Regions from separate parts of the Streptomyces thermocarboxydovorans genome, predicted to be linked through region 3. Evidence: riboswitches for the same ligand, from Rfam matches in the RefSeq annotation. Region 3 holds a riboswitch; each other region holds the start of a gene.

Region 1 (4,280 bases), on a different contig from region 3:
CGCCGGTGAGCAGCACGGTGTCGGACAGAAAGCGGGCCAGCTGGGTGAGGTTGTCCGGCCCGCCCTCGACCAGGTAGCGCAGCGCCTCGGCCACCACACCGGCGGGCACCGTCGACTCGGCCATCAGCTCGGCGTCGGGCACGGCCTCTCCGCCGAGCAGCACGGCCGGGACGCCCGAGGCCTTCACCGCGGCCAGCCCGTCCTCCCAGGCCCGCTTGCCGCCGAGCAGCCGCACCACGGCGATGTCCGCGCCGTCCAGCAGCGCGGGCAGCTCGTCGGTGACGTCCACGCGGGTCGGGTTGCCGATCCGGTACTCGGCGTCGCCGGCCCGCGCCGCCAGCAGATCGGTGTCGGCGGTCGACAACAACAACACAGTGCTCATGCGGGCGCTCCCGGTGGGATGAAGGGCAGTCCTTGCGGCGCGCCGGACTCGATGAGCCGCCACAGCGCGTCCGTGTCCGCGTGCTGTTCGATCAGGTCGCCGAGCCGGTCCAGCTGCTGTTCGCGCAGCTCGGCGAAGGAGGTGTCGGGGGCGGGTGTGAAGCGGCGGCCCGCGGCGGCGGCCACCTCGCGCAGGAACGCACGCCGGAAGCCGTCCGACTCCAGCGAGCCGTGCCAGTGGGTGCCCCAGGTGTGCCCGACCCGGCAGCCGTCCAGGCTGTGTCCATGGTCATCGGAGATGAACGTCTCACCACCGAGGACTTCGGCGATGCCGTGGTGGATCTCGTAGCCCTCGACGCGTTCTCCGAGGGCCTGGCCGGCGGGCCGGGTAAGGGTCTTCTCGCGGGCGAACCGCACCCGTACCGGCAGGATCCCGAGCCCGGTCACCCGGCCCCGGCGGCTCTCCACCTCGTCCTCGATGTGCTCGCCGAGGATCTGGAAACCGCCGCAGATGCCGAGCACGGGACGTCCCTCGGCCGCCCGGCGCACCAGCGCCTCCGCCAGGCCCCGTTCGCGCAGCCACTCAAGCGCCCGCACGGTGCCGCGGGTTCCTGGGACCACCACCAGGTCGGCGTCCGCCAGCTCCTCGGGACGGTCCACGAACCGCACCACGACGCCCGGTTCGGCGGCGAGCGCGTCCACGTCGGTGAAGTTGGACATCAGCGGCACCGCGCACACCGCGACCCGCAGCACGTCCTCGCCGACCGGCGCGGCCACCTGCGACTCGCGCACCGCGCCGCGCAGCGAGACCCGCAGCCCGTCCTCCTCGTCGATGCCGAGCCCGTGCCGGAACGGCAGCACCCCGTAGGTGCGCCGCCCGGTGAGGCCGTGCAGCATGTCGAGGCCCGGCTGAAGCAGCGACACGTCGCCGCGGAACTTGTTCACCAGGAAGCCGGCGACCAGCTTCTGGTCCTCGCGGGAGAGCAGGGCGACGGTGCCGAAGAAGGAGGCGAAGACACCGCCGCGGTCGATGTCGCCGACGACCAGCACGGGGAGCCGCGCGCCCCGCGCGATCCCCATGTTCACGATGTCGGTCCGGCGCAGATTGATCTCCGCCGGGCTGCCCGCCCCCTCACAGATCACCGCGTCATACGTGCCCCGCAACTGCGCAAGGCAGTCCAGCACGGTGCCCAGCAGCCGCTGTTGGCGTCCGCCGTGGTAGCCGCGTGCGCTCAGCTCGCCGACCGGTTTGCCGAGCAGCACCACCTGGCTGCTCTGCTCCCCGCCGGGCTTGAGCAGCACCGGGTTCATCAGCGCCGTGGGCTCCAGCCGGCAGGCCTGCGCCTGCATGGCCTGCGCCCGGCCGATCTCGGCGCCCTCCCGGGTCACGAACGAGTTCAGCGACATGTTCTGCGCCTTGAACGGCGCCACCTTGACGCCCTGACGGACCAGCCAGCGGCAGATGCCGGCGGTCACCACGCTCTTGCCGGCGTCCGAGGTGGTCCCGGCGACCAGCAGCCCCCCACCGTTCATGCGCCCCGTCCCTTCATGAGCCTGCGCGCCACGGCGCCGGCGCCCAGCGCGAGCCAGCCGACCCTTCGGGAGAGCCGTACCGCCCGTTCGATGTCGGGCACGGTCACCGCGCGCCCCTGCCCGTTGAGCACCGGCCGGTGCTCGATGCGCCCGCCGTAGGACAGCGTGCCGCCGAGCCGCACACCCAGCGCGCCCGCGAACGAGGCTTCCACGGGGCCCGCGTTGGGGCTCGGGTGCTTGGCGGCGTCCGCCCGCCAGGCCCGCACCGCGCCCTTCGGGTCCGGACCGGCGAGCGCGGCCAGGGCGGCGGTCAGCCGCGCCCCCGGCCAGCCCGCCAGGTCGTCAAGGCGGGCCGACGCCCAGCCGTAGCGGCGGTAGCGCGGCGACTTGTGGCCGACCATGGCGTCCAGCGTGTTGACGGCGCGGAAGCCGAGCAGCCCCGGCACCCCGCCGACGGCACCCCACACCAGGGCGCCGACCACCGCGTCGGAGGTGTTCTCGGCGACGGACTCCACCACCGCGCGGGCGATGCCGTCGGCGTCCAGCGCCTGCGGGTCGCGCCCGCACAGATGCGGCAGCCGTGCCCGGGCCGCCTTCACGTCACCGGCCTGAAGGGCACGGGCGATGGCGCGGGCCTCCCGGGCGAGCGAGGTGCCGCCCACCACGGCCCAGGTGGCGACGCCGGTCAGGGCGAGAGAGGCGGCGGGGGAGCGGCGTACGCAGCGGGCGGCCAGGCCGCCCAGGGCGACCGTCCCGCCGACGCAGACGGCGGTGTGCGCGGCGCCCCAGCCGCGATGGTCCCGCCACAGCACACGTTCCACGGCAGCCGCGGCCCGCCCGAAAGCCGCGACCGGATGCCCGCGGCGGGGATCGCCGAGCAGCAGGTCGCCGAGGAAGCCGGCGGCGGAGCCGTACGCGAACACGCGATCGGCACCCATGGGTTCAGCCGGTGACGGATCCGGTGGGAATGCTCCGGGGTGCCCCGGTACGGGGCGGTGCGTCGCTGATCGACCTCAACAGGCAGCCGCGCATGGCGATATATGTCCTCACTCAGGGTGTCCGCGCCCTGGTTCGACGAGACCGGCGGTGAGAGTTCCTGGCTCCCGGGGTTGGTCACCCCGGTGACAGTGGCGGGACCGCGCCGGACTTCCACCGGCTTCCTCTCCTGCCGCCGCACTTGGCTCCGGCAGTCCACCACGCCCCCGGAAGGGCCGTCAACTTGCCGTTGACCTGCGAGGCTGAAGTGTGCTGAGGCCCACAGAGGGGTTCGGGTGGGGGAGCGCGAAAGGGTGGTGCGAGGCATCGCCTCGCACCACCCTCCGGAAACGCTCGCGGGGATCAGGCTGCCATGATCAGATAGATCCCGTAGCCCACCGCCGCCGCGCAGGCGGCGAAGCAGGCGTAGGCACCGGTGAGCGCCAGGGCCGCGGACCGGCCCTGCTCGGCGGCCCGTTCGCGGCGGGACAGGCCGGTGATGCCGAGTGTGAACAGCGCCACCAGTGCCACCGTGACCACGAGGCTGACGCCGAAGACGGAACCGAGGGCCGCCCAGTCGATCTTCATTGCTCTGCTGCTTTCCTTCGTGAGCCCGGGTGAGGGACGGGGCGGTCAGACGGTGGTCTTCGCCGGCGGGTTCGCCGGGTCGGCGGGCGCCGGAGCGGTGGGGGCAGGAGCGGTGGGGGCAGAGACGGTGGCCGTCAGCTCCTCCTCGAGGGCGCCGGTGGGCGGCGGGGTGACGGCGGCGATGGCCTGGGTCACCACGCCGGCCGGCTCCTCGGCCGGGGTCTCGGGGGCGTTGACGTTGGTGTGGTCGACCACCTCGCGCCGGGAGATCTTCCAGATCGCGGCGCTGGAGGCGACCAGGAAGACGGCCACCAGGACGGTGCCCCAGTCGCCGAAGCCGCAGACCCACTCGGCGAGAGCGGCGACGAGCGCGGCGGCGGGCAGCGTCAGACCCCAGGCGACGAACATCCGGGTGGCGGTCGACCAGCGGACCACGCCGCCCTTGCGGCCGAGGCCCGCGCCCATGACCGAGCCGGAGACGGAGTGCGTGGTGGACAGGGAGAAGCCGAGGTGGGAGGAGGCCAGGATGACCGTGGCGGCGCTGGTCTGGGCGGCGAAGCCCTGCTGCGGCTGAAGGTCGGTCAGGCCCTTGCCCATGGTGCGGATGATGCGCCAGCCGCCGAGGTAGGTGCCCAGGGCGATGGCGACGCCCGCGGAGAGGATGACCCACAGCGGCGGGTCGGAGTCGGGGGCGAGGGCGCCGCCGGCGATCAGGGCGAGGGTGATGATGCCCATCGTCTTCTGGGCGTCGTTGGTGCCGTGGGCCAGGGAGACCAGGCCGGCGGAGGCGATCTGCCCGGCCC
Region 2 (4,280 bases), on a different contig from region 3:
GTGACCAGCGTGCCCGCAAGGCCTCGAAGGGCGGTGCGGAGCAGTGAACGAGGACGTCAACGTCGTAGCGCTCGCCGTCTTCATCTTCTTCTTCGTGCTGGTCACGGTCATGGGCTTCCTGGCCGCGCGCTGGCGCAAGGCGGCGAACGAGCACACCCTGGACGAATGGGGCCTGGGCGGACGGTCGTTCGGCACCTGGGTGACCTGGTTCCTGCTGGGCGGTGACCTGTACACCGCGTACACCTTCGTGGCCGTCCCGGCGGCGATCTACGCGGCAGGCGCGGCGGGCTTCTTCGCGGTGCCGTACACGATCCTGGTGTATCCGCTGATCTTCACCTTCCTGCCCCGCCTGTGGTCGGTGTCGCACAAGCACGGCTATGTGACCACCTCCGACTTCGTGCGCGGCCGCTTCGGCTCGAAGGGGCTGTCGCTGGCGGTGGCGATCACCGGCATCCTGGCGACGATGCCGTACATCGCGCTGCAGCTGGTCGGCATCCAGGCCGTGCTCGACGTGATGGGCGTCGGCGGCGGGGAGAGCACCAACTGGTTCATCAAGGACCTGCCGCTGCTGATCGCCTTCGGTGTACTGGCCGCGTACACCTACTCGTCCGGTCTGCGGGCGCCCGCGCTGATCGCGTTCGTCAAGGACACGCTGATCTACCTGGTGATCGCGGTGGCGATCATCTACATCCCGATCAAGCTGGGCGGGTTCGACGACATCTTCGCCAGCGCGAGCAAGGCGTTCGGCGAGACCAACCCGGCCACCGGCCAGCCGCGCGGTGCGCTGGTGCCGGGCGACGCGGGCCAGTGGACGTACGCGACGCTGGCGTTCGGTTCGGCGCTGGCGCTGTTCATGTACCCGCACTCGATCACGGCGACGCTGTCCTCGCGCAGCCGTGAGGTGATCCGCCGCAACACCACGATCCTGCCGCTGTACTCCCTGATGCTGGGCCTGCTGGCGCTGCTCGGCTTCATGGCGATCGCGGCCGGGGTGAAGGTGCAGAACGGCCAGCTGGCGATCCCGCAGCTGTTCGAGAACATGTTCCCGGACTGGTTCGCGGGTGTGGCCTTCGCGGCGATCGGCATCGGCGCGCTGGTGCCGGCGGCGATCATGTCGATCGCGGCGGCGAACCTGTTCACCCGCAACATCTACAAGGACTTCATCAAGCCCGACGCCACACCCAAGGACGAGACGCGGGTGTCCAAGCTGGTCTCGCTGCTGGTGAAGGTGGGTGCGCTGGTCTTCGTCCTGACCATGGACAAGACGGTGGCGATCAACTTCCAGCTGCTCGGCGGCATCTGGATCCTGCAGACCTTCCCGGCGCTGGTGGGCGGCCTGTTCACCCGCTGGTTCCACCGGTGGGCGCTGCTGGCCGGCTGGGCGGTCGGCATGATCTACGGCACGGCCGCCGCGTACGGGGTGTCCTCGCCGACGCAGAAGCACTTCGGCGGTTCCGCGGACGAGATCCCGGGCATCGGCGAGATCGGGTACATCGGTCTCACCGCCTTTGTGATCAACGTCCTGGTGACTGTGGTCCTGACCTTCGTGTTCAAGGCGGTCAAGGCGCCCGAGGGCAACGACGAGACCCAGCCGTCGGACTACACGGCGGACGCGGGCGACCCCGGTGTCCAGGTGGAGCTGCCGCCGGCCACCGCGGCCGCCGAGCACTGACGCGCTGACGCTCCGATGCGCTGACGCGCTGACGCACTGATGCGCTGAGCGCGGTTCCCGCGCCGTCGTGGGCCGGGCACGGGCCGCCGGAGAGATCCGGCGGCCCGTTGTCGTACCCGTGCGGCAGACTCGCTCCATGGACATCGTCATCAGGCCGGTGCAGGCCGAGGAGTACGAGGAGCTGGGGGAGATCACCGCCCGGGCCTATCTCGACGACGGGCTGCTGGACTTCGGGGAGAGCGACGCCTACCTGGGCGAGCTGCGGGACGTGGCCAAGCGGGCGGCGGCAGCCGAGGTGCTGGTCGCCGAGGAGCGGGGGCGGCTGCTGGGCGGGGTGACGTTCGTGCCGGACGGAGGGCCGATGGCGGACATCGCCGGGCCGGGCGAGGCCGAGATACGGATGCTCGCGGTGGACCGGGCCGGCCGGGGGCGGGGCGCCGGGGAGGCCCTGGTGCGTGCCTGTGTGGAGCGGGCGCGGGCGCTCGGGTGCGAGCGGATGGTGCTGTCCACGCAGGCGTCGATGCATGCGGCGCACCGCATCTACGAACGGCTCGGGTTCGTCCGCACCCCCGAGCGGGACTGGAATCCGGTCCCGCACCTGGACGACCTCACGCTGCTCACCTATGAACTGACGCTCTGACAGCATCGCGGCACAACATATGGGGGTGCTCGCACCACCCGGCACAAGATGTATGCTCATGCTCGCTGTCGCCGCAGGGGAATCCGGTGCGAATCCGGAACTGTCCCGCAACGGTGTACTCGTGCCTGCCCGCCTCTCGTGTGCGTGCCACGGGCCAAGTCCGAGGACCTGCCGACAGTGCGCCCGGCCGTCCGGTCGGGTGCCCTGACGTCCGGGCCTCGCGGAATGGGCCGGTGGACGCGGCGCCGTGTGCGCTCGTGAGCTGCCTCCTGCCCTCGACGAGGCCCCTGTGCCGAGCGAGGGAGACCCCACGTGACCATCGCGCCAGCCGATCCGGCTTCAGCGATCGACGTGACCGAGGCGGGCGACGGCCCCGGTGCCGCGCTGCTGCGGACCCTGACCGAGCTGACCGCCGACCTGCCCGACGCCGACCCCGGCCGGGTGGCCGCCGCCGCGCTGCGCGGCCGGTCCGCCCGCGCCGACGAGGCTGAGCTGCGGGAGCTGGCCACCGAGGCGGCGGCGGGGCTGATCTCCGAGGACCCCGCCTACTCCCGGCTCGCCGCCCGGCTGCTGACCATCGGCATCCGCGCCGAGGCCGCCTCCCAGGGCGTCACTTCGTTCACCACCTCCGTCGCGACCGGTCACCGCGAGGGCCTCATCGCGGACCGGACCGCCGCGTTCGTCCGGCGGCACGCCGAGCGCCTGGACGCGCTGATCGACACCGGCGCCGACGACCGCTTCGGCTACTTCGGCCTGCGCACCCTGCACAGCCGCTATCTGCTGCGGCACCCGATCACCCGCAAGGTGATCGAGACGCCCCAGCACTTCCTGCTGCGGGTGGCCGCCGGTCTCGCCGAGGACGACACCGTCCGCGCGCTGGAGGAGGTCGCGGCGCTGTACCGGCTGATGAGCCGGCTGGACTATCTGCCCTCCTCCCCCACGCTGTTCAACTCCGGCACCCGTCACCCGCAGATGTCCTCCTGCTATCTGCTGGACTCCCCCAAGGACGAGCTGGACTCCATCTACGACCGCTACCACCAGGTGGCCCGCCTCTCGAAGCACGCCGGCGGCATCGGGCTGTCGTACTCCCGCATCCGCTCCCGGGGTTCGCTGATCCGGGGCACCAACGGGCACTCCAACGGCATCGTGCCGTTCCTGAAGACGCTGGACGCCTCGGTGGCCGCGGTGAACCAGGGCGGCCGGCGCAAGGGCGCGGCGGCGGTGTACCTGGAGACCTGGCACTCGGACATCGAGGAGTTCCTGGAACTGCGCGACAACACGGGTGAGGACGCCCGGCGCACGCACAATCTGAACCTGGCGCACTGGGTGCCGGACGAGTTCATGCGGCGGGTCAGCGCCGACGAGCAGTGGTCGCTGTTCTCGCCCTCGGACGTGCCCGAGCTGGTCGACCTGTGGGGCGAGGAGTTCGACGCGGCCTACCGCAGGGCGGAGGCGGCGGGCCTGGCGAGGAAGACCCTGCCCGCGCGTGAGCTGTACGGGCGGATGATGCGCACCCTGGCGCAGACCGGCAACGGCTGGATGACCTTCAAGGACGCCGCCAACCGCACCGCCAACCAGACCGCCGAGCCCGGCCAGGTGATCCACTCCTCCAACCTCTGCACGGAGATCCTGGAGGTCACCGGCGACGGCGAGACGGCGGTGTGCAACCTGGGGTCGGTCAATCTCGGCGCGTTCGCCGACCCGGCGGCCGGGGACATCGACTGGCAGCGGCTGGACGAGACCGTGCGCACGGCCGTGACCTTCCTCGACCGGGTCGTCGACATCAACTTCTACCCGACCGAGCAGGCGGCGCGCTCCAACGCCAAGTGGCGGCCGGTGGGCCTCGGCGCGATGGGGCTGCAGGACGTCTTCTTCAAGCTGCGCCTGCCCTTCGACTCCCCCGAGGCGAAGGCGCTGTCCACGAAGATCGCCGAGCGGATCATGCTCGCCGCCTACGAGGCCTCCGCC
Region 3 (4,280 bases):
CGAAGGTGAGCGCCACGACCACGGCCACGCCCATCTCGTAGAGCGCGCCGGGCAGGGACTTCAGCAGCCGGGAGGGGTTCGCCAGGGAGTTCGCGGCGCCCACGCAGACCAGCAGGGCGGCGAGCCGGAGGCCGTCGTAGAGCGCGAAGGTGAGCGCCTCGGCGGTGACCTTGCCGCCGAGGCGGATGCCCTGCGCCCAGTCGGGCAGCGGGACTTCGGGCAGGGCGAGGATCACATGCGTGCCGGGGATCGGCGAGCCGAGGACGGTCGCGAACACGAGGCGGACGAGGAGGACGGCGAGCGCCAGCTTGACGAACACCCCGTAGGAGCGGGCCCAGGGCGCGTCGGGGCGGCGGGTGGCCACGACGTACGCGGAGACGGCGATGAGGAGGCCCAGCAGGAGCGGGTTGGTGGTGCGGGTGGCCGCGGTGCCGAGGGCCAGCGACCACAGCCACCAGGCGCCGGGGTGCAGCGCGTCCGGCCGGCCGCGGCAGGCTGCGGGCGTGCCCGCCCGCGCCGGGCTCATCCCCGCGTTGGCCTGTGCCGGGCCGGTCTCTGTGTCGGCCTGTGCCGGGCCGGTCTCTGTGTCGGCCTGTGCCGGGTCGGTCTCTGTGTCGGCCTGTGCCGGGCCCGTCTCTGTGTCCGCCTGTGCCGGGCCCGTCTCTGTGTCGGCCTGTGCCGGGTCGGTCTCTGTGTCGGCCTGTGCCGGGCCGGTCCCTGTGTCCGCCTGCGCCGGGCCCGTCTCTGTGTCGGCCTGTGCCGGGTCGGTCTCTGTGTCGGCCTGTGCCGGGCCGGTCCCTGTGTCCGCCTGCGCCGGGCCCGTCTCCGCGTCCGCCCGTGCCGGGGCCGTCCCTGTGTCCGCTTGCGCCGGGCCGGTCCCCGCCTCCGCCCGCGCCGGACCGGTCCCCGCGCTCTCACCGGGGGACTTGACCGGCTCGCCGCTCGCGGAGGTGCCCCGGAGGCCCTCGCGGCGTCCGGCGAGGGGCGAGGGCCCGCCGCGGGGCGTGCTATCGGCCATGCCTGCGTCGGGCCTGCCAGAGGGCGGCACCGGCCAGCAGCACCACGACCGCGGCGCCGCCGATCAGCCCCAGCGAAGGCCCGCCGTCCGAGGCGGACTTCTCCTTCTCCCCGGACTGCTCCGGGGACTGCTCCCGGGCAAGCTCCTCGTCCGCCGTGGCGTTGTCCGGAGCCTTGCCGGACACCTGCTCCCCGCAGCCCTTCGCCGGGTAGCCGGCGATCGCGCACAGCATCGCCTTGGCGTCGTAGCGCAGGGGTTCGGCGACGGCCGCCAGCGCGTCGGAGGTCGTCGCGTCCTCGGGGACCCGGGCGCAGGCCGTGCGGTTGGCGGGCGGACGCTCGCCCGACGGGGCGTCGGCCCGCGTGCCGAAGTCGAGGACCAGGGCCACGCGCTTGGTGCCGTCCTTCGGCGGGGTCTTGGCGCAGATGGTGCCGAAGTCGGCGGTGCCGCGCGGCTTCGCCGCGTCGCCGGAGTCCTCGCTGACGGAGAAGCGGAAGCCCTGGACATCGCCGTCGTAGGGGCGGGCGGTGGACGGGCCCTGGGTGGCGTACGTCCACTGCTCGCCCTCGCGCTCCCAGAACGACCAGTAGCGGTACCCGGCGGCCTGCGCCTGACCGGCTCCCGCCAGCACCGGCAGGAGAAGCGCGGCCAGGAACAGCACGAGCGTTCTGCGGATCACGGCTGCTGCCTCTTCCTGCGGCCGCTGAACAGGAAGCCGATGCCGACAACGGCGACCAGGCACACGCCGACGTACCACCAGACGCCGAAGCCGGAGTCCGAGCCGGATTCCGCGTCGGAGGCGGCGGCCTTCTGCTTCCCCTTCTCGTTCTCCTTCTCGGCGGCGGGGCCGGTCGCGGCCAGCTTCTTCACCAGGTCCGTCCCGCCGAAGGCGCGCGGGTCGGCGCCGGTGGCGTGGGCGGCGAGGATCAGCTGGGCGTAGGCGGCGGGGCCGCTCTGCGCCGCCCAGCCGGCGGCGTTCTTCTCCAGCCAGGCCAGGGACTTCTTCGCCGGCTCCATCGCGCCCAGCGCGGCGAGGGCGACCACCGCGTCCGCGGTGTTGCCGTGGTCGGGCTGCTCGGAGCCGCCCAGCGAGGAGACCAGATGGCCGTCCTTGGCCAGCTCGTCCTTCAGGTACGCCCCGCCGTTCACCGCGGCCTGCTCGGGACCGCCGGCCTTCTCGCAGGCGGGCTCAGGAGTGCCCTTCTTCGCGGGCTCGACCACCAGGCCCTTGCCGAGCAGGCCGAGCACGCCCGCCGCCGTGGCGTCGGCGTTGGCGATCAGCTTGCCCTTCTTGTCCGGCTGGAAGGCGAACGCGCCCGCCCCGTCGCCCTCGCAGGGCAGCGCCAGCTTCAGCAGGGCGTCGTAGGGGGACTTGCCGCCCTTCGTCACCTCGGCCGGCTTCTCGCCCGTGGCGGCGAGCGCACCGATGACGACGGAGGTGGAGTTGGCGTCGCTCGGGCCGCCCGCGGTGTAGCCCCAGCCGCCGTCCTTGTTCTGTATGGACTTCAGCCAGTCGACGGCCTTGCCGGTCGCCTTGTCGTGCCCGCCGAGCGCGGCCAGGGCCTGGACGGCGGCGGCCGTCTGGTTGGTGTCGACGGGGGTCTTGGCGTCGCAGGCGCGCGAGGTGTCGGCGCGGTACGGGGCGAAGGAGCCGTCGGCGCACTGCTGGCCGGTCAGCCAGTCCACGGCCGCCTTCGGCGGTTTCACGCCGGCCGCGTCCTGGGCGAGCAGCGCCAGCGACTGGCGCCAGACCCCGTCGTACTGCGGGTCGCCGTCGCCGTACAGGGCGGCGGGGAGGGCCTTGGACGGCTCGGGGGACGGGGACGAGTCGGCGGCGGCCGGGGTGGCGGCGCCGATCACGGCGACGGCGGCCAGGACCGCGGCGCAGCGGCGGACGTTCATGATCGGCGGGTGCCTCTCTCCCTTGATGCCGGTGCAGGGGGCGGGCGGCAGGGGAGACCCCGGCGGCTCGGCCCCGTATACCTCGACGGTGCCGTGCTCCGGCGGACTGCCGGGCACGAGAGCCGGTCACGATCCGTGCGGGGCATTCCGGCTGACCGTCCTCCGGGGACGGATCACGGTTGCGGGTCAGCGCCGGAATCGCACCGGCTTCCCCCCGTACGGCGTGAAGCGACGCCGCCACTTTACCCGCACGTGGTCAGGGGGCCGGGTGGGGTGGCTCACCTCACGATCCCGTGCGGTCCGGGTCACACGGCTCGTCTCGCGCGGTCCGGGTCACGCGGCTCGTCCCACACACACTCGGGCCAATGTCGCCAACTCCCGGCATTCCAGGTCATACCGCCGCGTAGGTCACCGGGCCGCTGCCCGGGACCGCCTCCGCCCGGCCGAGCATCACCAGGTGGCGCAGATGGGACTCGGCCTCCGCGACGGCGATGGTGCGGGAGGGGTGCGGGATGTCGTCCCAGGGGCGGTTCCAGGTCATGCGCTCCGCCAGCTGCCAGGGGGTGAGCGGGGTGGCGAGCAGGGCCAGCAGGCCGGTGAGGCGGCTGGCGTGGTGGGCGAGCAGGGCGGCGACGCGGGCGGGGGCGTCGGTGAAGGGGTACTGGTGGGCGGGGAGGATCTCGGCGGGGGTGAGACGGGAGACGCGTTCCAGGGAGTCGAGGTAGTCGCCGAGGGGATCGGTCGGGGTGGTGTCGTCGGGGTCCTCGTAGAGGCCGATGTGCGGGGTGATGCCGGGCAGCAGATGGTCGCCGGAGAAGAGGCGGCCGTTGCCCGGGAGCCGGGCCGGGTGCTCCTCCTCCAGGTGCAGGCAGACGTGACCGGGGGTGTGGCCCGGCGTCCACACGGCGCGCAGCCGGCGGCCCGGCAGGTCGAGCAGTTCGCCGGGGACGATCTCGCGGTCGGGGAGCGCGGGGGAGAGGGCGGGGAGGGTGCCGCGGGCCAGGGCCGCGCGCAGCGGCGCCAGATGGCTCTCGGGGGCGCCGGCGGCGGCGAGCCGGTCGGCCATGTAGGCGAGCCAGCGCTCGTTTGGCCGCCGCCCGCGGGTCGTCCGACTGCGGGCCGTTCCCTCGCGGGCGCCCACGCGCCGTTCGGTTGCGTGCCGTCCGTCTGTGCGCCGTCGGGGCCGCCGCCCACGCGCCGCCCGTGCGCCGTCGGGCTGCGTACCGTCCGGCCGCCGCCCGGCGCCCGCTACCGTCGCTCGTCCGGCAGGTCGATCAGGCGGCACACCGTCTCGATGTCGATCTTGACCTGGGCAATGGAGGCACGCCCCGACAGCCAGGTGATCAGCGCCGAGTGCCAG
Region 4 (4,280 bases), on a different contig from region 3:
TATCCGAATGGCTCTCGGCACGATGCTCGCCGCCGCCGTGCTCACCGTCATGGCGCCCGCCGCACGGGCGGCCGGCGGCGACGAGGCACGGCCCACCGAGCGGTCCTGCGGCACGCTGCGGCTGACGGGCTCGCTGCCGGTGCCGCCCGCGGGGATGGCGGTGGAGCGGGAGGTGTCGATCGGCGCGGACTGCACGGCCCGGTACGGCACGGTGCGGATGGTGCCGGCCGGCAAGGCCGAGGGCGCGGCGGCCCGGACCATGGCGGCGGCGTCCGGCACGAAGAAGGCAGCGTCCGGCGCGACGGCGGCGTCCGGCACGAAGGCGGCGTCCGGCACGAAGGCGGACGGCACTCACCGGGTGTCGAGCTGGAACGAGATGTACGACTGCTGCAACATCCGGATGACCGGCCTGTACACGGCCTCCGAGTGGACCACCGGCGGCAGCCGGGTCGCGGCCGCTTCGACCGGGGCCACCCAGCAGTTCAACCGCGAGCCGTGGAACGCCGGCTGGTCGCTGGTCTCGGCCCGCAGCGACACCGACTGCAGCGCCGACTGCGCGGTCTCCCGCACCGAGGCGCACGCGGACTTCGGCTACCGGGGCATCTTCGACCCGACCGGCTCCTGGTACGCCAACACCCACCACTCCTACGTGGACCTCGCCGCCGACGGCACCGCCTCATGCCGCTTCGACGTGGAGGCGCGGCACACCTTCGCCGGCTGGAACTGGCGCCACGGCTGCGCCTGACGGGCGGCGGCAGCAACCTGTCACGGACGCGGCAGCGGTGCGACGGCGCTTCCTGCACTCGCCGGGACCTTTTCAGTCTCGCCCGCCGTGCCGGGGCAGGACGGGCACGTCGCCCGCTGGTGGATCCCGGACCCCGAGTGCGCCTCCCTGGGCGTCCTCTGAGCACCCCCGGGCGACTTCTCCCCGGTGAGACCAGTTCGCCGCCCTCCTCGGACACCACGGACTCGATGCGGCCGAGTTCGATGCCGGCGGCCCGTTCGCTCCCCAGGGTGGCGCAGAACGTGCCCCCGGCGGCCATGGGGTTCAGATAGCGCGCCTTCAGCTCCTCGCTGCCGTACAGCTGCACCATGCTGGTGCCGAGCACCGAGATGAAGAGGGTGAAGGCCGCTCCGGCGTCGCCGTATCGACCGCGTCGGCCTCGGCCGGGGTGAGCCCGGCGGAGGCGAGGGCGTGGCGGATGACGCGTTCCTGGGAGGGGCCGTTGGGTGCGGTGAGGCCGTTGCTCTCGCCGTCCTGGTTGACGGCGCTGCCGCGCGGCACGGCCAGCACCCGGCGTCCCTCGCGGCGGGCGTCGGACAGCCGCTGCAGCACCAGCACGCCGACGCGCTCGGACCAGCCGGTGCCGTCGGCGTCGTCGGAGAACGCCTTGCAGCGGCCGTCGGCGGCCAGCCCGCCCTGCCGGGCGAACTCCACGCGCCCCGGTGGCGGCTTGTCACCGGGCCGTGACGCGAACTACTGTCACCACGCCTTGGTGACGGGAAACCGGTGTGATGCCGGTGCGGCCCTCGCCACTGTGATCGGGAAGTCCGGCTCCGGTCCTCACGGACAGCCACTGGGTCTTGGGACCCGGGAAGGCGGAGCACGGGCGGTGGTACCCGTCAGCCAGGAGACCGGCCAAGGCACGTCAACCATCCACGAGGTGCTGGAGAGGGTCTGCTGAGCCATGCACATAGCCGAGGGTTTTCTGCCACCGGCGCACGCGGTCGCCTGGGGCGTCGCAGCGGCGCCGTTCGTGATCCACGGAGCCCGGTCGCTCATCCGTGAAGTGAGGGAACACCCCGAGAGCACGCTGCTGCTGGGCGCGTCGGGAGCCTTCACCTTCGTTCTGTCGGCGCTGAAACTGCCCTCGGTGACCGGGAGTTGCTCCCATCCCACCGGTACCGGGCTGGGAGCGATCCTGTTCCGGCCGCCGGTGATGGCGGTGCTGGGCACCATCACCCTGCTGTTCCAGTCGCTGCTGCTCGCCCACGGCGGCCTGACCACGCTGGGCGCCAACGTGTTCTCCATGGCGGTCGTCGGACCCTGGGCCGGTTACGCCGTGTACGGGCTGCTGCGGCGCTACGACGTGCCGCTGATGGCCGCCGTGTTCTGCGGCGCGTTCCTCGCCGACCTGTCGACGTACTGCGTGACCAGTGTGCAGCTGGCGCTGGCCTTCCCGGACCCGGGCAGCGGATTCCTGGGCGCGCTCGGCAAGTTCGGCTCCATCTTCGCGGTGACGCAGATCCCGCTGGCGGTCAGCGAGGGGCTGCTGACCGTGCTGGTGATGCGGATGCTGGTGCAGTCCAGCAGGGGCGAACTGACCCGGCTGGGTGTGCTGGTGGCCGGGGCGGGGTCCGCCCGCACCGCGGAGCGGAAGGCGGTGGCCCGGTGAAGCGCGGCACCCGGATCAACCTTCTGCTGCTGCTCGCGGTGGCCGCGCTCGCCGTGCTGCCGCTGGTGCTCGGGCTCGGCGACCACAAGGAGGAGCCGTTCGCCGGGGCGGACGGGGAGGCGGAGACCGCGATCACCGAGCTGGACCCCGACTACGAGCCGTGGTTCTCCCCGCTGTACGAGCCTCCGTCCGCCGAGATCGAGTCGGCCCTGTTCGCCCTGCAGGCCGCGATCGGCGCCGGGGTCCTCGCCTACTACTTCGGTCTGCGGCGGGGCCGCCGCCAGGGCGAGGCCAGGGCGCTGGTCCGCACCGAACCGGAGCACGAGCCCGCGGGCGACGGGGGCGGCGGCGACGAGACCGCGTCCCGGCCGCGGAGCTGACCGGGTGCTGTCGATCGACGCGGCGGCGCACAGCAGTCGCTGGCGCCGCCGGCATCCCGTGGACAAGGCGGTGCTCGGTCTTGGCCTGACGGTGCTGGCGATCTCGCTGCCGCCGTGGCCGGGCGCGGCGCTGGTGATCGCGGCCGCGCTCGTCGGGCTGCTGGGGCCGGCGGGCGTGCCGGCGCGGCGGCTGTGGCGCGCCTGGCGGGTGCCGCTGGGCTTCTGTGTCACCGGGGCGCTCACCCTGCTGGTGCGGGTGGGCGGGCCCGGCGGTTTCCTGGCGCTCGCCGGCGACGGGCCGCTGCGCGCCGGGGAGTTGCTGCTGCGCACCTCGGCCGCCTCGCTGGGCGTGCTGCTGTTCGCGTTCACCACCCCCATGTCCGATCTGCTGCCCCGCCTGGTCCGGGCCGGGGTGCCGGCGCCGCTGGTGGACGTGGCGCTGGTGACGTACCGCATGAGCTTTCTGCTGCTCGACTCGGTGCGGCGGATCCGGGAGGCGCAGGCGGCCCGGCTGGGGCACACCACCCGCGCGGCCACCTGGCGTTCGCTCGGCGGTCTCGGCGCCACCGCGTTCGTCCGGTCCTTCGACCGGGCGGCCCGGCTCCAGGCGGGACTCGCCGGGCGCGGCTACGACGGCACCCTGCGTGTGCTGGTCCCCGAGGCGCGCGTCTCCGTCCGCTTCACGGCGGCGAGCCTCGCCCTGCTGGCGGCGCTGACCGCCCTCACCTTCGTCCTGGAAAGGCCCCTGTCGTGACCGAACCGGCCCTGGTCGCCCTGCGGGGCGCGTCGTTCGCCTACGAGGACGGGCCGCTGGTGCTCAGCGGCCTCGACTTCGAGGTCCCCGAGGGCCGCGCGCTGGCGCTGCTGGGGCGCAACGGCAGCGGCAAGACCACGCTGATGCGGCTGCTCAGCGGCGGACTGCGACCGCTGGAGGGCGAGTTGACCGTCGGGGGCCGGCCGGTGCGTCACGACCGCAAGGGGCTGACCCGGCTGCGGACCACCGTGCAGCTGGTGGTGCAGGACCCCGACGACCAGCTCTTCGCCGCCTCCGTCGGCCAGGACGTGTCGTTCGGGCCGCTGAACCTCGGGCTGCCGGACGAGGAGGTGCGCGCCCGGGTGGCCGAGGCGCTGGCCGCGCTTGACATCTCCCACCTCGCCGACCGGCCCACGCATCTGCTGTCCTACGGGCAGCGCAAGCGGACCGCGATCGCGGGCGCCGTCGCCATGCGGCCCCGGGTGCTGATCCTGGACGAGCCGACCGCCGGTCTCGATCCCGACGGCCAGGAGAGGCTGCTGGCCACGCTCGGCCGGCTGCGGGCGGGCGGCACGACGGTGGTGATGGCCACCCATGACGTGGACCTCGCGCTGCGCTGGGCCGACGACGCCGCGCTGCTCACCCCGTCGGGTGTGCGCACCGGTCCGGCCGGTGAGCTGCTGGCCCGCGCGGATCTGCTGGCGGAGGCGGGGCTGCGGCTGCCGTGGGGTGTCGCGGTGGGGCAGTTGC

The links. Region 3 has a riboswitch for cobalamin ahead of ABD198_RS25870 (SCO2321 family membrane protein). Riboswitches for the same ligand answer to the same signal wherever they lie in the genome.
Region 1: it holds a riboswitch for cobalamin, as region 3 does, so the genes downstream of both, ABD198_RS07045 (cobalamin biosynthesis protein) here and ABD198_RS25870 (SCO2321 family membrane protein) in region 3, are expected to answer to the same signal.
Region 2: it holds a riboswitch for cobalamin, as region 3 does, so the genes downstream of both, ABD198_RS11245 (ribonucleoside-diphosphate reductase subunit alpha) here and ABD198_RS25870 (SCO2321 family membrane protein) in region 3, are expected to answer to the same signal.
Region 4: it holds a riboswitch for cobalamin, as region 3 does, so the genes downstream of both, ABD198_RS04755 (energy-coupling factor ABC transporter permease) here and ABD198_RS25870 (SCO2321 family membrane protein) in region 3, are expected to answer to the same signal.

Annotation. Positions count from the first base shown of each region.
Region 1 covers NZ_BAAAGU010000011.1:2,546-6,825, reverse strand. Annotated here, with positions in the region: gene cobN (cobaltochelatase subunit CobN) at 1-382, opposite strand, end outside; gene ABD198_RS07050 (cobyric acid synthase) at 379-1,914, opposite strand; gene ABD198_RS07045 (cobalamin biosynthesis protein) at 1,911-2,852, opposite strand; cobalamin riboswitch at 2,986-3,125, opposite strand; gene ABD198_RS07040 (hypothetical protein) at 3,253-3,477, opposite strand; gene ABD198_RS07035 (inorganic phosphate transporter) at 3,523-4,280, opposite strand, start outside.
Region 2 covers NZ_BAAAGU010000019.1:36,125-40,404, reverse strand. Annotated here, with positions in the region: gene ABD198_RS11260 (DUF3311 domain-containing protein) at 1-47, shown strand, start outside; gene mctP (monocarboxylate uptake permease MctP) at 44-1,672, shown strand; gene ABD198_RS11250 (GNAT family N-acetyltransferase) at 1,809-2,312, shown strand; cobalamin riboswitch at 2,365-2,502, shown strand; gene ABD198_RS11245 (ribonucleoside-diphosphate reductase subunit alpha) at 2,625-4,280, shown strand, end outside.
Region 3 covers NZ_BAAAGU010000066.1:16,856-21,135, forward strand. Annotated here, with positions in the region: gene ABD198_RS25860 (energy-coupling factor transporter transmembrane component T) at 1-526, opposite strand, end outside; gene ABD198_RS25865 (SCO2322 family protein) at 1,008-1,697, opposite strand; gene ABD198_RS25870 (SCO2321 family membrane protein) at 1,694-2,920, opposite strand; cobalamin riboswitch at 3,041-3,179, opposite strand; gene ABD198_RS25875 (MBL fold metallo-hydrolase) at 3,312-4,280, opposite strand; gene ABD198_RS25880 (TetR family transcriptional regulator) at 4,169-4,280, opposite strand, start outside.
Region 4 covers NZ_BAAAGU010000007.1:67,726-72,005, forward strand. Annotated here, with positions in the region: gene ABD198_RS04745 (hypothetical protein) at 8-745, shown strand; partial or broken gene ABD198_RS04750 (beta-ketoacyl synthase N-terminal-like domain-containing protein) at 1,148-1,444, opposite strand; cobalamin riboswitch at 1,478-1,658, shown strand; gene ABD198_RS04755 (energy-coupling factor ABC transporter permease) at 1,689-2,396, shown strand; gene ABD198_RS04760 (energy-coupling factor ABC transporter substrate-binding protein) at 2,393-2,776, shown strand; gene cbiQ (cobalt ECF transporter T component CbiQ) at 2,781-3,530, shown strand; gene ABD198_RS04770 (energy-coupling factor ABC transporter ATP-binding protein) at 3,527-4,280, shown strand, end outside.